DNA from 2 places in the Lysinibacillus sp. fls2-241-R2A-57 genome. Region 2 is predicted to be linked to the other one. Evidence: predicted binding sites of a transcription regulator. Region 2 holds the regulator's gene; the other holds the start of a gene.
The links. The regulator LexA, encoded in region 2, represses DNA repair genes until DNA is damaged. The targets are predictions, from matches to a motif close to CGAACATATGTTCG.
Positions count from the first base shown of each region.

Region 1: the regulator LexA is predicted to act here: its motif matches at 2,982-2,995, upstream of QRN68_RS11260 (RpnC/YadD family protein).

Region 1 covers NZ_JARVRU010000053.1:2,476-9,085, reverse strand. The annotation lists gene QRN68_RS11270 (SEC-C domain-containing protein) at 1-814, opposite strand, end outside; gene pepF (oligoendopeptidase F) at 1,056-2,870, opposite strand; gene QRN68_RS11260 (RpnC/YadD family protein) at 3,039-3,989, shown strand; gene QRN68_RS11255 (hypothetical protein) at 4,134-4,388, shown strand; gene QRN68_RS11250 (Dps family protein) at 4,683-5,123, shown strand; gene QRN68_RS11245 (general stress protein) at 5,352-5,705, shown strand; gene QRN68_RS11240 (DMT family transporter) at 5,928-6,610, opposite strand, start outside.
Region 2 covers NZ_JARVRU010000002.1:15,075-21,684, forward strand. The annotation lists gene QRN68_RS00160 (DUF3021 domain-containing protein) at 1-416, shown strand, start outside; gene QRN68_RS00165 (GNAT family N-acetyltransferase) at 582-1,094, shown strand; gene QRN68_RS00170 (YneB family resolvase-like protein) at 1,221-1,883, opposite strand; gene yneA (cell division suppressor protein YneA) at 1,880-2,194, opposite strand; gene lexA (transcriptional repressor LexA) at 2,356-2,973, shown strand; gene QRN68_RS00185 (gamma-glutamyl-gamma-aminobutyrate hydrolase family protein) at 3,218-3,940, opposite strand; gene QRN68_RS00190 (prepilin peptidase) at 3,975-4,727, opposite strand; gene QRN68_RS00195 (DUF2339 domain-containing protein) at 5,064-6,610, opposite strand, start outside.

The DNA.
Region 1 (6,610 bases), on a different contig from region 2:
CAGATGGTTGTCCTTCAATTAAATAGTCCTCTAAAAGCTCTAACATAGGAGCTGTTTCTCGATCATTTTGCTCAAGGAATTCTTTTACTTGTGTAAGTACATTGCTCTCGAAGTTAGAGAATTCCTCGCCTTTATAACCATTTGATACAAGTAATTCCCAGAAGGATAAATGCTCTTCTTTTAAGAATGCTCCAACGTTCTTCTCTGAAGCATCAAAATTTTTCTTGAATTGCTCAAATACCTTTGCATGGTCTTCTGGGAAGAAGATCAGCGTTGAAACAGCTAAATAATGCTCTGATTTTTTTGAACCATCTGGTAAGATGAATGCAAAGACATGCATACCTTCAGGGATAGGTTTGTCATTTTCACGACGAATATAAATTTCTTCATTTGTTAATACATGTGTAGCCTTAAAATATTTTTCTTCTACAACTGACACGGAACCAATAAATAGGTGAGGTTGTGACCAGCCTTCTAACACTTTTACTGTAGAAGGTCTTACCGTTTTTTTCTTCGTTTTCTTTAAGTAACCTTTCCAAATAGATGGCTCTTGATGGAAGAAGAAGTCGTCTAACGCGATCGCCTCAATTAGCTCTCTTTGTAGTACACTCTCTAATTTAGGTTGCCATGTACCTACATGCTCTATGTAGGCACGAACATCTTTGCGTTCTGGATATTCTAGGTAAAAAGTTTGTAGTACACGCTCTAATTCTTCAATTGCTACAGCTTCTACTGTAACCTGCTGTTTACCTTCACAACATTTTTTATATTTTTTGCCGCTACCGCATAGGCATGGATCATTACGTTTTACCATAATTAGAAACACTTCCTTTGAAAATTGTTTGTCGAATTTTGCTAAATAAATTGCGTACTCTTAATAATAACGGTACATTTGTATGAAGAAAAATGATTATCTATTTAGAAATGTCAAAAAAAAGTAGAGGGACGCCCTGATTCTAGTATATGTACGTAATTTCCTGCTTAGAACTAAAAAAGAGAAAACCATCCACGCCTTAAAAGCGTTGGATGGTCCTTGTTAAGTAAAATAGGGGTGATTATCCTTTGATAGTTTCCATTCCCATTGTTAATCGTTCAAGCTCATCAATGAGGTGACCGATATAAGAAATCGTATCTCGAAGCGGCTGCTCTGTTGTAATATCAACACCTGCCATTTGAGCTAACTCTACAGGTGATTTCGTACCACCAGACTGAAGGACAGTTAACCATTCATCTACGGCCGTACTACCTTCTTTTAATATGCGCTTAGATACTTGCGTTGAAATTGTTAAGCCAGCGCTATATGTGTAAGGGTAAAGGCCCATATAATAGTGAGGCTGACGCATCCAAGTAAGCTCTGCGCCTTCAGAAATATCGATAGTATCGCCCCAGAATTCTTCTAGGACAGAACGTTTTAATTGATTTAAAACTGTAGCATTAACAGCTTCACCAGCGTCAATTAATTCATATACTTTTCGTTGATATGCTGCCTCTAGTAAGTGTGTGACGAAATTATGATAATATGTTTTGGACACAATGTTTGAAATAACCCAACGTTTGAAGCGAGGATCATCGTTATGTGTCAATAAATAATTGGCAAGAAGCATTTCATTCATTGTTGATGGTGCCTCGATAAAGTATAACGAGGGACGACTATTAAAATAAGATTGATGGGCATGCGCATTCGCAAAATGACCTGCATGTCCTAGCTCATGGATAAGTGTGAATACCTCATTCATACGTTCATTCCATGACATTAAAATAAATGGATGACTACCATACGGACTCGAACAAAATGCACCTGTTGATTTTCCTTTATTTGGTGCATAATCAATCCATCGCTCGTTAAACGCCTTCTCAATCAAGTTCTTATAATCCTCGCCCATAACTGCTAATGCTTTTTCAACATAACCCTTTGCTTCAGCCATTGTTATTTTCGGATCATAATCTGGATCAAGTGCTATTTTTAAGTCAGCAAATGTCATTTTCTCGATGCCATTCGCTTGTTGTATCAGCTTTGCGTAACGGCGCATATGAGGCGCAAGTTCCTTTGTAATAAGATCTATTTGACGATTATAAAGGGATCGATCAACATCCTGATCAAACAGCAAATAGTCAATGACAGAGTCAAAGCCCCGTAAATCTGCCATTGTTTTTTCCTGTTGAATATGTGTGTTATAAATTTTGGCAGTTGTGTGCTGATAATCGCGTAATTTACTAGAAAATGCCTCAAATGCAGCACGGCGTACATTTGTATTAGCCTCAAACTCCCAGTTGTTTTCGTATAATACAAAGCTCAGTGGATGCTTTTCACCATTTGCTTCAAATTGTCCAAAATGCATATCAACTAGCTTTGTCGTATTATATGTTTCATAAGGCGCTTTAAAAGTTGAACTAAATGCTGCTAATGCTTTTTCCACTTCAGGGTTTAGCTGATAAGGCTTTTGCTTTAACAATTCCTCTAAGTAAATTTTGTAAATAGGACTTAACTCAGTGGCTTCTTGTAAAATTGCCTCGTCTAGTGCTAGTAATTCACTGCGTACGAAAGAAAAGGCACTACTTATTTTACCCACTGCAGTACTGTATTTTGCAGAACGCATTTGAGCTACGTCATCTGTACGATCTGCTTGAATATTTAAATTTGCATAAGTGCCAATAGGAACAATGCTTTTTTGTAATGCTTCAAAAGCTGTTAAAACTTCAATTACTTTTTGTGCATCTGTAATTGTACCTTGATACTTGCGTTCAAAGTTTAGAGCATCCTCTACAAGCTGAGCTAAAACAGGTTCAAAATCCCCATCATTTTCAAATAAATCTTTTAAATTCCATGTCTCTTCTACTGGTACATCTTTTCGTAATGGTAAAACTTCCACTAATTAACACCCCTTTTAATGTAAGTGACTTCATTATAACGAAACTATTTCGGAAAGTGAAATAATTATAGTGAATAGTTTTAATATTTTTAAAAATTAAATGATAATGTAGAAACTTATGTTCGTGTTCGCTATAATGGATTTAAAGAAAGGGGGAATGAAGTTATAATGCAGTTAGTTTTGGAGAAACCAGATGTGTATAAGTTAAGTCACGTGAATCAAGATAATTTATGGAAGAAGTTAATTGCGGATTTGTTTGAAGATTTTTTGTTGTTTTTTTTGCCAGAGTTACACTTAGAGGTAGATTTTTCGAAGCAAGTAGAATTTTTGCAACAGGAGCTTTTCAAAGAAATTATTGAGCATCGTCAAGGGCGCAAAATAGCTGATCAAATTGCGAAGGTTCATTTAAAAAATGGGAAAGAGCAATGGATTCTTGTCCATACGGAAATACAAGCTGGAGATGAAGTGCATTTTGCGAAGCATATGTTTGAGTATTTCTATCGTATTAGGGATCGATATGGTAAGAAGATTGTGGCTATTGCTATTTTTACGGATAAGAGTACAAAAAGCACGAACCGGTATTATGAAAAGTATTATGGTACAGAAATAACGTATACTTTTAATAAATTTGTTGTTTCAGATTTTGATGAAGAAGAATTGGAAAAATCACCTAAGCTTTTTAGTAAGGCGTTGCTAGCTTCAATTTATATGAATCGTACTAAAAATAAATTTAGCTTACGTAGTGCATATAAAAGAGCCCTCTTAAGAGAAGTGTGGTTATTAAATAATATTGAACGAACAGAAATAAGAGCGCTACTTTATTTTATTGATTACTTAATGAAGCTGCCAAAACCTATGTCTGAGCAGCTTGTAAAAGATGTTAAAGCTGAGATTAGAGAGGAGGAAGAAATTTTGCGTTTATATAAAGAGGATTTACCACCTACGCTTGTTGGAGTTTTAGAATTAGAGAGACAGGAAGGCTTTGAACAAGGTATTGAACAAGGTATTAAACAAATAATTATTGGTTTGATTGAAAAAGGTGCTGAGGATGAGTGGATTGCTGAAGTTGCAAAGCTTCCAGTAACAAGGATAAAGGAAATTCGCGTGGAACTTAAATAGATTAATTGTTTTTTAGTGTCAATTTTCAAATGTGTTGGTTTGGAAAATATAAGTTTTTCATTGGAGGATAAAAGGATTTTTTGTTGATAATTTTCTTTTGTGTGCCCATTCATAAAAGCTGAGATTAGAGGGGAGGAAGAAATTTTGCATCAATATAAAGAAGGTTTACCACCGACACTTGCAGGAGTATTGGAATTAGTAAGGCAGGAAGTCTTCGAGCGAGGCTTCAAGCAAGGCTTCGAGCAAGGCTTTAAGCAAGGATTTGAACAAGGATTTGAACAAGGCATGAAACAAATAATCACTGGTTTAATAGAAAAAGGTGCTGAGGATGAGTGGATTGCTGACGTTGCAAAGCTTCCAGTGACAAAGATAAGAGAAATTCGTATAGAACTTAAATAGTCTAATAGTGTAGAAAGAAAACATGACCATCTCTTATTAGGTTTGTTGTAAGTTTTCTAGCTTCCTAATGATGAAATCTTTTTGTGTGAGATTGTTGTGGAATTGCCTTTAACCTCCCGTTGTAAGGCAAATCCTCTTGCGGGAAAAGCGAGTAATATGTAGTGGAAGATGTTTTGTTTTTTATGATAAATGATCTTTGAAATTTATTTGTGTCAATGGGAAAAATATGCGTATAGCTAATACACTTTGTCACACATACTAATGGCTATACAATTGGCCATTGGAGGAGAAATGATGACACAAAACTTAAACAAACAATTGAATAAACTTGTCGCTACATGCTCGATACTTTATACAAAATTGCACAATTATCATTGGTATGTAACAGGTAGCGCCTTCTTTACACTACATGCAAAATTTGAAGAATTATATAATGAAACAACATTGAATCTAGATGAAATTGCAGAGCGCATTCTTTCGAAAGATGGAAGGCCTGTAGCGACTTTAAAAGAGCATCTTGAACTATCATATGTTGAGGAAGCGTCAGGAAATGAGACGACAGAGGAAATGGTAGCTATAACCATTTCAGATTTCCAAATGCTAATGAAAGCATTAAACTCAACAATGGAGCTAGCCGCTGAAGAAGGAGACGACCGTACAGAGGATTTACTTAATGCTATGTATCAGTCCCTTGAAAAGCATACGTGGATGTTAAAAGCCTTCCTAGGTCGCTAATAACCAAAATATTAATATCAAAAGAAGCAATGGGCATCTTGAGTAAGTACTCATTGTTTCTTTTTTTTGCATTTAATAAAGACTCTATATCATTATTACAAAACGACAACAAATATCTCGACAATATAACGAATGTTACAGTCCGTTAAAGAATGAAAAAAACGGTTATATTTTTAGGATATGTAGGGTAAATACCTAGTAAGCCATACAAATTAGGAGGAATTGAACATGATGAATGAACAAAACTCACAAATTGAAGTGGCCCATACAAGGGATGAGATGCTTCATATTTTAGAAAGTATGCGATTAGAAGCATATCAAATAGAGGACATTCACATTATTGCAAAGGATCCAAGCAAATTAGAGGATGTAAAATGGGATTCTGATGTTAAAACACATGAGGTAGGGAATTGGATGGATCAATTAAAATCATGGTTTACTGGTGAATCAGCTGTAACAGAAGGATTAAAGCGATTTGATCTTACTGAGGGACAAACAGCATACTATGCTCAACTAGTAGAACTGGGTGCTATCGTATTATTTACAGAGTGTGAGGATTTAACTGAGTCTATGAAGACTTAAACTATTTCGAAAGATAATTAGTATCGTCTGATCCGCGTAGTCCACGTGTAACTGTGTCAGAATCTACTCTTGAAAGTGCAGAAATCCTGAAGATTACGAGGAGCGTTTAAAGGCTGGAGCATATGAATGAGGCTGAACCAATTCGAAGATATCTATAAGAACAAAAAAACAGAGTGAATGCACATGCATCACTCTGTTTTTTTGTTTTGGATGGATTCAAGATTAATGAATAGCTTTTTCATGTTCTTGTTTTTTAATAAATCGTAATACATGAATATGCTCTAATTGAGCAACAAGGTTACCAATCAGAATAAAGCTACCACCAATTATTAATTTTATCGTTATTCCTTCACCGATAAACATCATAGCAAACATAGCTGCGAAAATTGGCTCTAAAGAAAAAATGAGTCCTGTATGTGTAGCAGAAGTATACTGTTGTGCAACAGCTTGCCCTACGAAGCAAAATGCACTACAAATGACACCGAGTCCTATAATGGCAATCCATGAAGTCGTTGTATTTGGAAGTGTTGGTGTTTCAAAAATTAATGTTAATATGAGTGCATAAAGTCCAGCAAAACCAAGTTGGTATACGCCATAGGAAATTGATTCAACACTTCGTGTAAATGTACTATTTAATAATAAGTAAATCGAATAACATAGTGCAGCGATAGCTATTAAAATATCCCCTTTTTGGAAGGAAAGTGAGCCTTGAGCAGTTAAAACAGTAATTCCGATCATTGTGCAAACAATCGCAAAACTAACTGCTCTTGAAGGTAATTTTTTTTCAATAAAACTGCTGAAAATAGGTACTAAGACAACTGTTAGACTTAAAATAAATCCAGCATTTGATACAGAAGTTGTTTCTAATCCGAATAAGCTGAGAGCGAACACAATGAATAATAGAA
Region 2 (6,610 bases):
CATTTGGTGTAAGTATGGGCTGTACAGTTTTTGTTTTTATTAATCTTTTAGGTTATTGGACTCTTGGAAATATTTTTTTGGAAGCTGTTATGGCTAATTTTACACAACACGTTTTAGGTTCAATTATTGTAGGAATTGCTTGTGCATTACCTTCATATTTCTATCAAGTGGAACGTTTAACATTTTTACAACAAATAGCTATCCATTTTGCAATTTCTGTAAGTACATTTATTGTTGTTGCTTTATTTTTAAATTGGCTCCCAACATCATCTATCGGAATGACTCTGTTCACATTATTGCTTGGTGTTTTACTTTTCACTCTTATTTGGCTGCTATTTTATGTTTATAACCTATCTGAAGCGAAAAAAATGAATATTAAAATTGATGAGCTGATAAATAAGGATAATGCCCAATAATATTTTTATAAATCCGATCGATTCAAAACTCCTCCCATCATAGCCTCAAATGCTCCAAATAAACATTTACAATAAATACCACATAATACATGATTTTTTGAAGTCAGAAGTGTAAACTAATTTATAGGGGTCAAAAGATCAATTTACGCTTGGGGGAAAATGAAATTGTTTATTAAAACGAAAAGATTAATTATAAGAGAATTTGAGGTTCAAGATTGGCAAGCTGTCTATGAATATACTTCAGATTCAAATGTGATGAAATACATTCCAGAGGGAGTTTTTAATGAGGAGGAAGCAAGAAAGTTTGTTTCAGAAAATAGCGGTGATAAAGCAAAATACTTCCCTGTTGTTTTACTAAATAACAATATTGTCATTGGTCATATTGTTTTCCATCCATGTTTTGGTGACCATACGTATGAAATTGGTTGGGTATTTAATCCGAACTATTACAATAATGGATATGCCTCTGAAGCTGCAGAAGCTGTACTGGACTATGGATTCAAGGAAATGAAGCTTCATAGAATTATTGCAACATGCCAGCCAGAAAATATCGGATCCTATCGAGTGATGGAAAAAATCGGTATGAGACGCGAAGGTTATTTTAAAAAATGTATTCCTAACGGAGATGAGTGGTGGGATGAATACTACTATGCTGTCTTAGATGAGGAATGGGCATAACTAGTTCTTTATACTATAGTTAATTGATTATGGTGGAATCCGCCACTTCTCTGCATTACCTCAATCTTAGCTATTTAAAGTAAAAATCAGTGGGATGACTAAGCTCCCACTGATTGATACGTCACTTTATTTGCTATTAATCTCTTGATGTTCCCGATATCTCCTATGGACAGTTGCTTTGCTTACATCAAAGCCTAGACCTCTTAGTGTTACGGCAATTTCCTCAAAAGTGAAGCCTCGGTTACGTAGCTTAATAATCTCTTCTACAGGTACATCCTTACGTTCTTGACCATTAGGATTTCCACGATTTGATAAATTGTTTTCAGGACGATAGCCATTTTCAACGGCACGACGCATGCCACGACGTATTTTAGCATTATGAATTCTGCGTTGGTACTCCTCTACGATCGCTAAAATTTCTAGGAGCATCGTATCCATTTCATTTAATTGTACAGGGCCCTCGTCTCGCATAGAAAAAACATCCGTTTCAGTTTTTTGTAATAAATGCAATACTGCCATTCTAGCATTTCCACGTCCTAAGCGTGTCTCATCCTGTACAAATAATGCTTTAACTTCTTTTTCTTTAATAAAGTCGAGCATTTCAAGTAAGCCATCACGTTCCACATCATAGCCACTATGCTTATCCCTAAAAACGTTCTTCACTTCGTAGCCCTGCTCTTTAGCATAGCGCATCAACTCCTCTTGTTGACGTTCAAGCGAGGAACTTTGTGTCTCTTTTTCTGTACTCACACGGCAATAGACAACAGCCGATTGTAGTGTATTTATCATTTTTCATTTCTCGCAATTTCAATTGAATTTATGGGTTTGGACTGGTCACCCACTACTGGAATCACTAGGGATTTACCTGCAATAATATCAACGTTTGATAATTCATTTTCTGCTTTCACAAGCTTAATCCAATCATCCGTTTTCATTTTACCAGAGTATTGTTCAGCTAACGACCATAAACTATCACCATGTTCGATTTCAATTTCAGTGTAAGTAACATTGCCTGGATCTGTTATAAAAAGATATGCTGCAAATAGTAGACTTGCCCCTAATAAAGTAGTAATATGTGGATTTTTCTTTAACCAGTTCATAATCATAACCCCTTTTAGAATATTTGTTCGGAATATATGTTCTCATAATAATGCGAACAAACGTTTTTGTCAAACACTTTTCGAACCTATGTTTGCTTAAGTGTTCGCATTCTGTTATACTACTAATAAGTAGAATGATTAGAAAAAAGAGGTGAGCAATCATGAAAAAAGTTTCGAAAAGACAAGAAGCCATATTAGAGTTCATCAAAGAAGAAGTGCGCACAAAGGGGTATCCACCATCAGTACGTGAGATTGGTGAAGCAGTTGGACTTGCTTCAAGCTCAACAGTTCATGGACATTTAGCTCGTTTAGAACAAAAGGGCTTCATTCGTCGAGACCCAACTAAACCACGGGCTATTGAAATCCTAGAGCCAGAGGATTCTATTCAAAAGCAACATGTTATACATGTCCCACTTGTTGGGAAGGTTACAGCAGGTTCTCCGATAACTGCTATTGAAAATATCGATGAGTATTTCCCACTTCCAGATATTTATGGTACAAGTGAAGATCAGTTATTTATGCTAGAAATTATGGGTGAATCAATGATTGAAGCTGGCATCTTAGATGGAGATTTAGTCATTGTTAAACAAAGAGCAACGGCTAATAATGGTGATATTGTCGTAGCAATGACTGCAGAGGATGAAGCCACTGTAAAGCGTTTCTTCAAGGAAAAAAATCATTTTCGTTTACAGCCTGAAAACGCAACAATGGAGCCGATTATCGTAGACCAAGTTTCTATTTTGGGGCAAGTTGTTGGTCTCTATCGTCGTGTACACTAAAAGCATCTCCATTTTCAAGTATTAAAAGAGGATTTTATGTTCATAAAAGAGCATATACCTCTTTTTCTTATCCATTTTTTTAATGGAACAAAACTAAAAAAGAATCCACTTTAAAATGGATTCCTTACTCTTTGCAATATCTTTAGTTAAGCCTATCCCCATAATGTAGTGTTGATTTCTTCTTGGCGTAATTGCGTTCGGATTTTGAATTGTACCCGCAAATTCATTCCTTCAATATAAAGCTTTATGCCTCTACCTTGAATTTCAAGCTTGCCTTTACAAATGCAGAGAATAATTTCTTCGATGCTTCATCTCCTGCCATAGCTAGCTCTTCTGGATGCCACTGTACGCCCAAACAAAATGGTAAATCTTCGTGTACTACCGCTTCAACGATACCATCGCTTGATTTTGCCACCACTTTCAATTTTTCCGCTACTATATTTAAGGCCTGATGATGAAATGAATTCACAGCAATTTTCTCTTCCTCAATAATCGTTGTTAATAAAGTATCAGGTGTAACATGAACATAATGTGTAGCAACGCCTCGAGCCGCTTGTTGCATGTGCTTTAATAATTTACGACTATGATATTCGCTCTCAATATCCTGATAGATCGTACCTCCAAACGCAACATTGAGCATTTGAATCCCTCGACAGATACCAAAAATCGGCATTTTCCGAATATAGGCCGCTTCAATTAAGGCAAGCTCCACTGAATCTCTTTCCGGATGAACTTTCCCTAATTTTGGTGTAGGTTCTGCACCAAAGCGAAATGGATGCACATCATGTCCACCCGAAAGTAATAATCCGTCTGTCAATGATAAAATTTGTGCTACATCCTCTTCTACGCCAAGCGGAATTATAAGTGGAATACCGCCAGCTTCAATGACACTTTTGCTGTAGGCGGCATTCAATCTTGAGGACAAATCATCCTCCGCAAAGGCCGTTATACCAATAACTGATTTCACATTATCCCCTCCAAAAATCCACAAAATTTACTACTTACCAAAATTCAAGATACCAATTCATCAACGCAGCTCCATAAAAATAGACAATGATAGCTGCTAGCGCAATAGATGGTCCAAATGGTATAGGCGTTTTCCTTCCCTGCCCGCGTACCTTTAACACCACTATCCCAACAATCATGCCAATCACGGCTGCTAAAAATAGTGTCAGAAGTGTATGTATTGTGCCAAGTACGAGACCAAGTAAAAAGAATAATTTAATATCGCCCCCGCCCATACCACCTCTTGATAAGGCAGCAATACTATATAATATGCCAAAACCTACGACAGCACCAACGAAACTATCCCACCACGGAGACAAAGGCGATATTAAGCGTCCAATAATTAGTAATGGTAAAAAGAATAAAAGTATTTTATCGGGAATAAGCATATACGCAAAATCCGATACGACAATAATCACTAATAATGAAATCAATAATAGTGCTACGAAAAATTCTATACTAAAGCCTAATTTCCAATAAGCCAAGGCAAATAATATGCCTGTTATAAGTTCCATCAACGGGTAAATCCAAGAAATTTTTTGACCACAGCTACGGCATTTCCCACCTAAAAATACGTAAGACAAAACAGGTACCAAATCAAGCGCGGTCAACTGTCTCTTACAATGAGTGCAATGCGAGGGTGGACGGACAATGGACTCCTTTAATGGTACTCGTAAGCCAACTACATTAAAAAAAGAGCCAAGAACGAACCCAAAAAGTAAAACGATAATTGTATAAGCCATCTCCATTTTTAAGTCCTCCTATACCAATAGACGCCCATACATTTGAAGTATGCGCGCCATCTAAATTATTGTTGTCCTTCTAAAACAGTTCCTGTTCTTCTAGTATTGATAAAGTTAATTATATCAGTTTTCATCACACGCTCCACGCTCTAATTTTTCGATTTCTTATCCGCCGGAGGTTTTAGGCCAACACTCAGTCGTTGCCATAGGACGTGGCGTTCTTTGACTGAGTTCCTCTATTTCAGCGGATGTTTGGTACACCCGCTTTCTAACAACTTCACATATTCATAATGAAAATAGCCTATTAGAAAATGCTTCTAACAGGCTATTTTTCCATCTCTATTATTTTTTCAACAACCGTCCCGACAGTAGCAACCCAATTCCACCAACCGTTATAAACAGTATTGCTCTGATTAGTAAATCAAGGGCTGACAAATCGAAGAATATAAGCTTTATAAAAGCAAAAACTAAGATGATAAAGCCAGTTATGCGTAGTACTCGTAAGTGACGAGCTGAGCTAAGCCATAGCGAAACGCTTGCTGTAAGGAATAATGTGATAGTAGAGAGCGCAATACTTAGCTTCCAATCAAGTATACTGTTGTATGAAAGCTGGAATAGTATACTCCTAACAACTAACATCGTAAGCACTACGCCTGTAGTTACAATTGGGTCTAAAAGTTTCTCCATTTGACCTTGATAGATTTGATAAATGCGCCCCTTCATTAGTAAATCGACGGTAATTGCTACGATAACAGCAAGATACACGATTTTTGTCACTATATTTAACCATTCGATACCATGCATATTGTACGGCATAGCTGTAAGCATTAGTGTGAATAGAAGGAAAAATACACTAAGGGCTGGCGTTAATGCACGCCCTTTATATTTTATTGGTACTAGAAGCGATCCGACAAATAATAAAGCGAGAACTATACACGTCAGATGCGTAATATTACTAACACCTGCAAAATACGTGACATCAATCTTTCCAATATAAGCTAAGAAATAACCAGTTGTGATAACAGCTAACATATCGATCACATACATATCTTTCATAAACTGTTCAAATACAGTCAGTGTTTCTTTTGGACGTCTCGCATATATATAAATAATCAGGAGATATATTCCAGGCATCATCAAGCTCGCATGACCTATGCTGAAAAAAGGTGATGGCTCATGAATAAGAAAGCTTACAGCGAGTGCAATCATAAATAAAAATGAGCTGATAACCTTCATTATATTTGCTCGTAAACGTAAACTCATCATAACGCCTGCAAAGGTAATGAACGGGATCAATAAATGATCCACTGTCCCTGGTAAATTCATAACTAGTAGCGTATTAAATAGTGTAATAAATGCGAGTGTTACGGCACTATCAAATGCCTCCTGCCATTTTTGCTTATAGCCATAACCCGCTAAAACTGCAAATAAGCCAACTAACACGAGTAATAATGCTTCTCCATGCTCAATGGGTCTAATGATAAAGTTCATGAGCAATAAACTAAATGCTCCAAGACTAAATTTGAATCCAACATGAATATATTTCCACGAAGACTCTACATCATATAAACGGCACCAGCTCGTGTAAAAAATAGATAGAACAATAAGCAAACCTATTGCAAAAACAGCTTGATTGTCATTATTCATAAACGCTTCAATACTGATAGCTAACACAGAGAAAAAGGTTGCAATATATAATGCCAATCTTTGTTTGTGTTGATAGATGACAAACTGTAGCATCGTAAACAGTACGATTACATAAATTAAGATAATAACAGGACTAAAATCCATATATTCTAGTAAATAAGGTAGAAATAGTGAGGTGAACGCTACAAATACTGTTAGTACCTCATTTTTCTTTAAATAGCTTATAGCAATACCATAACCAA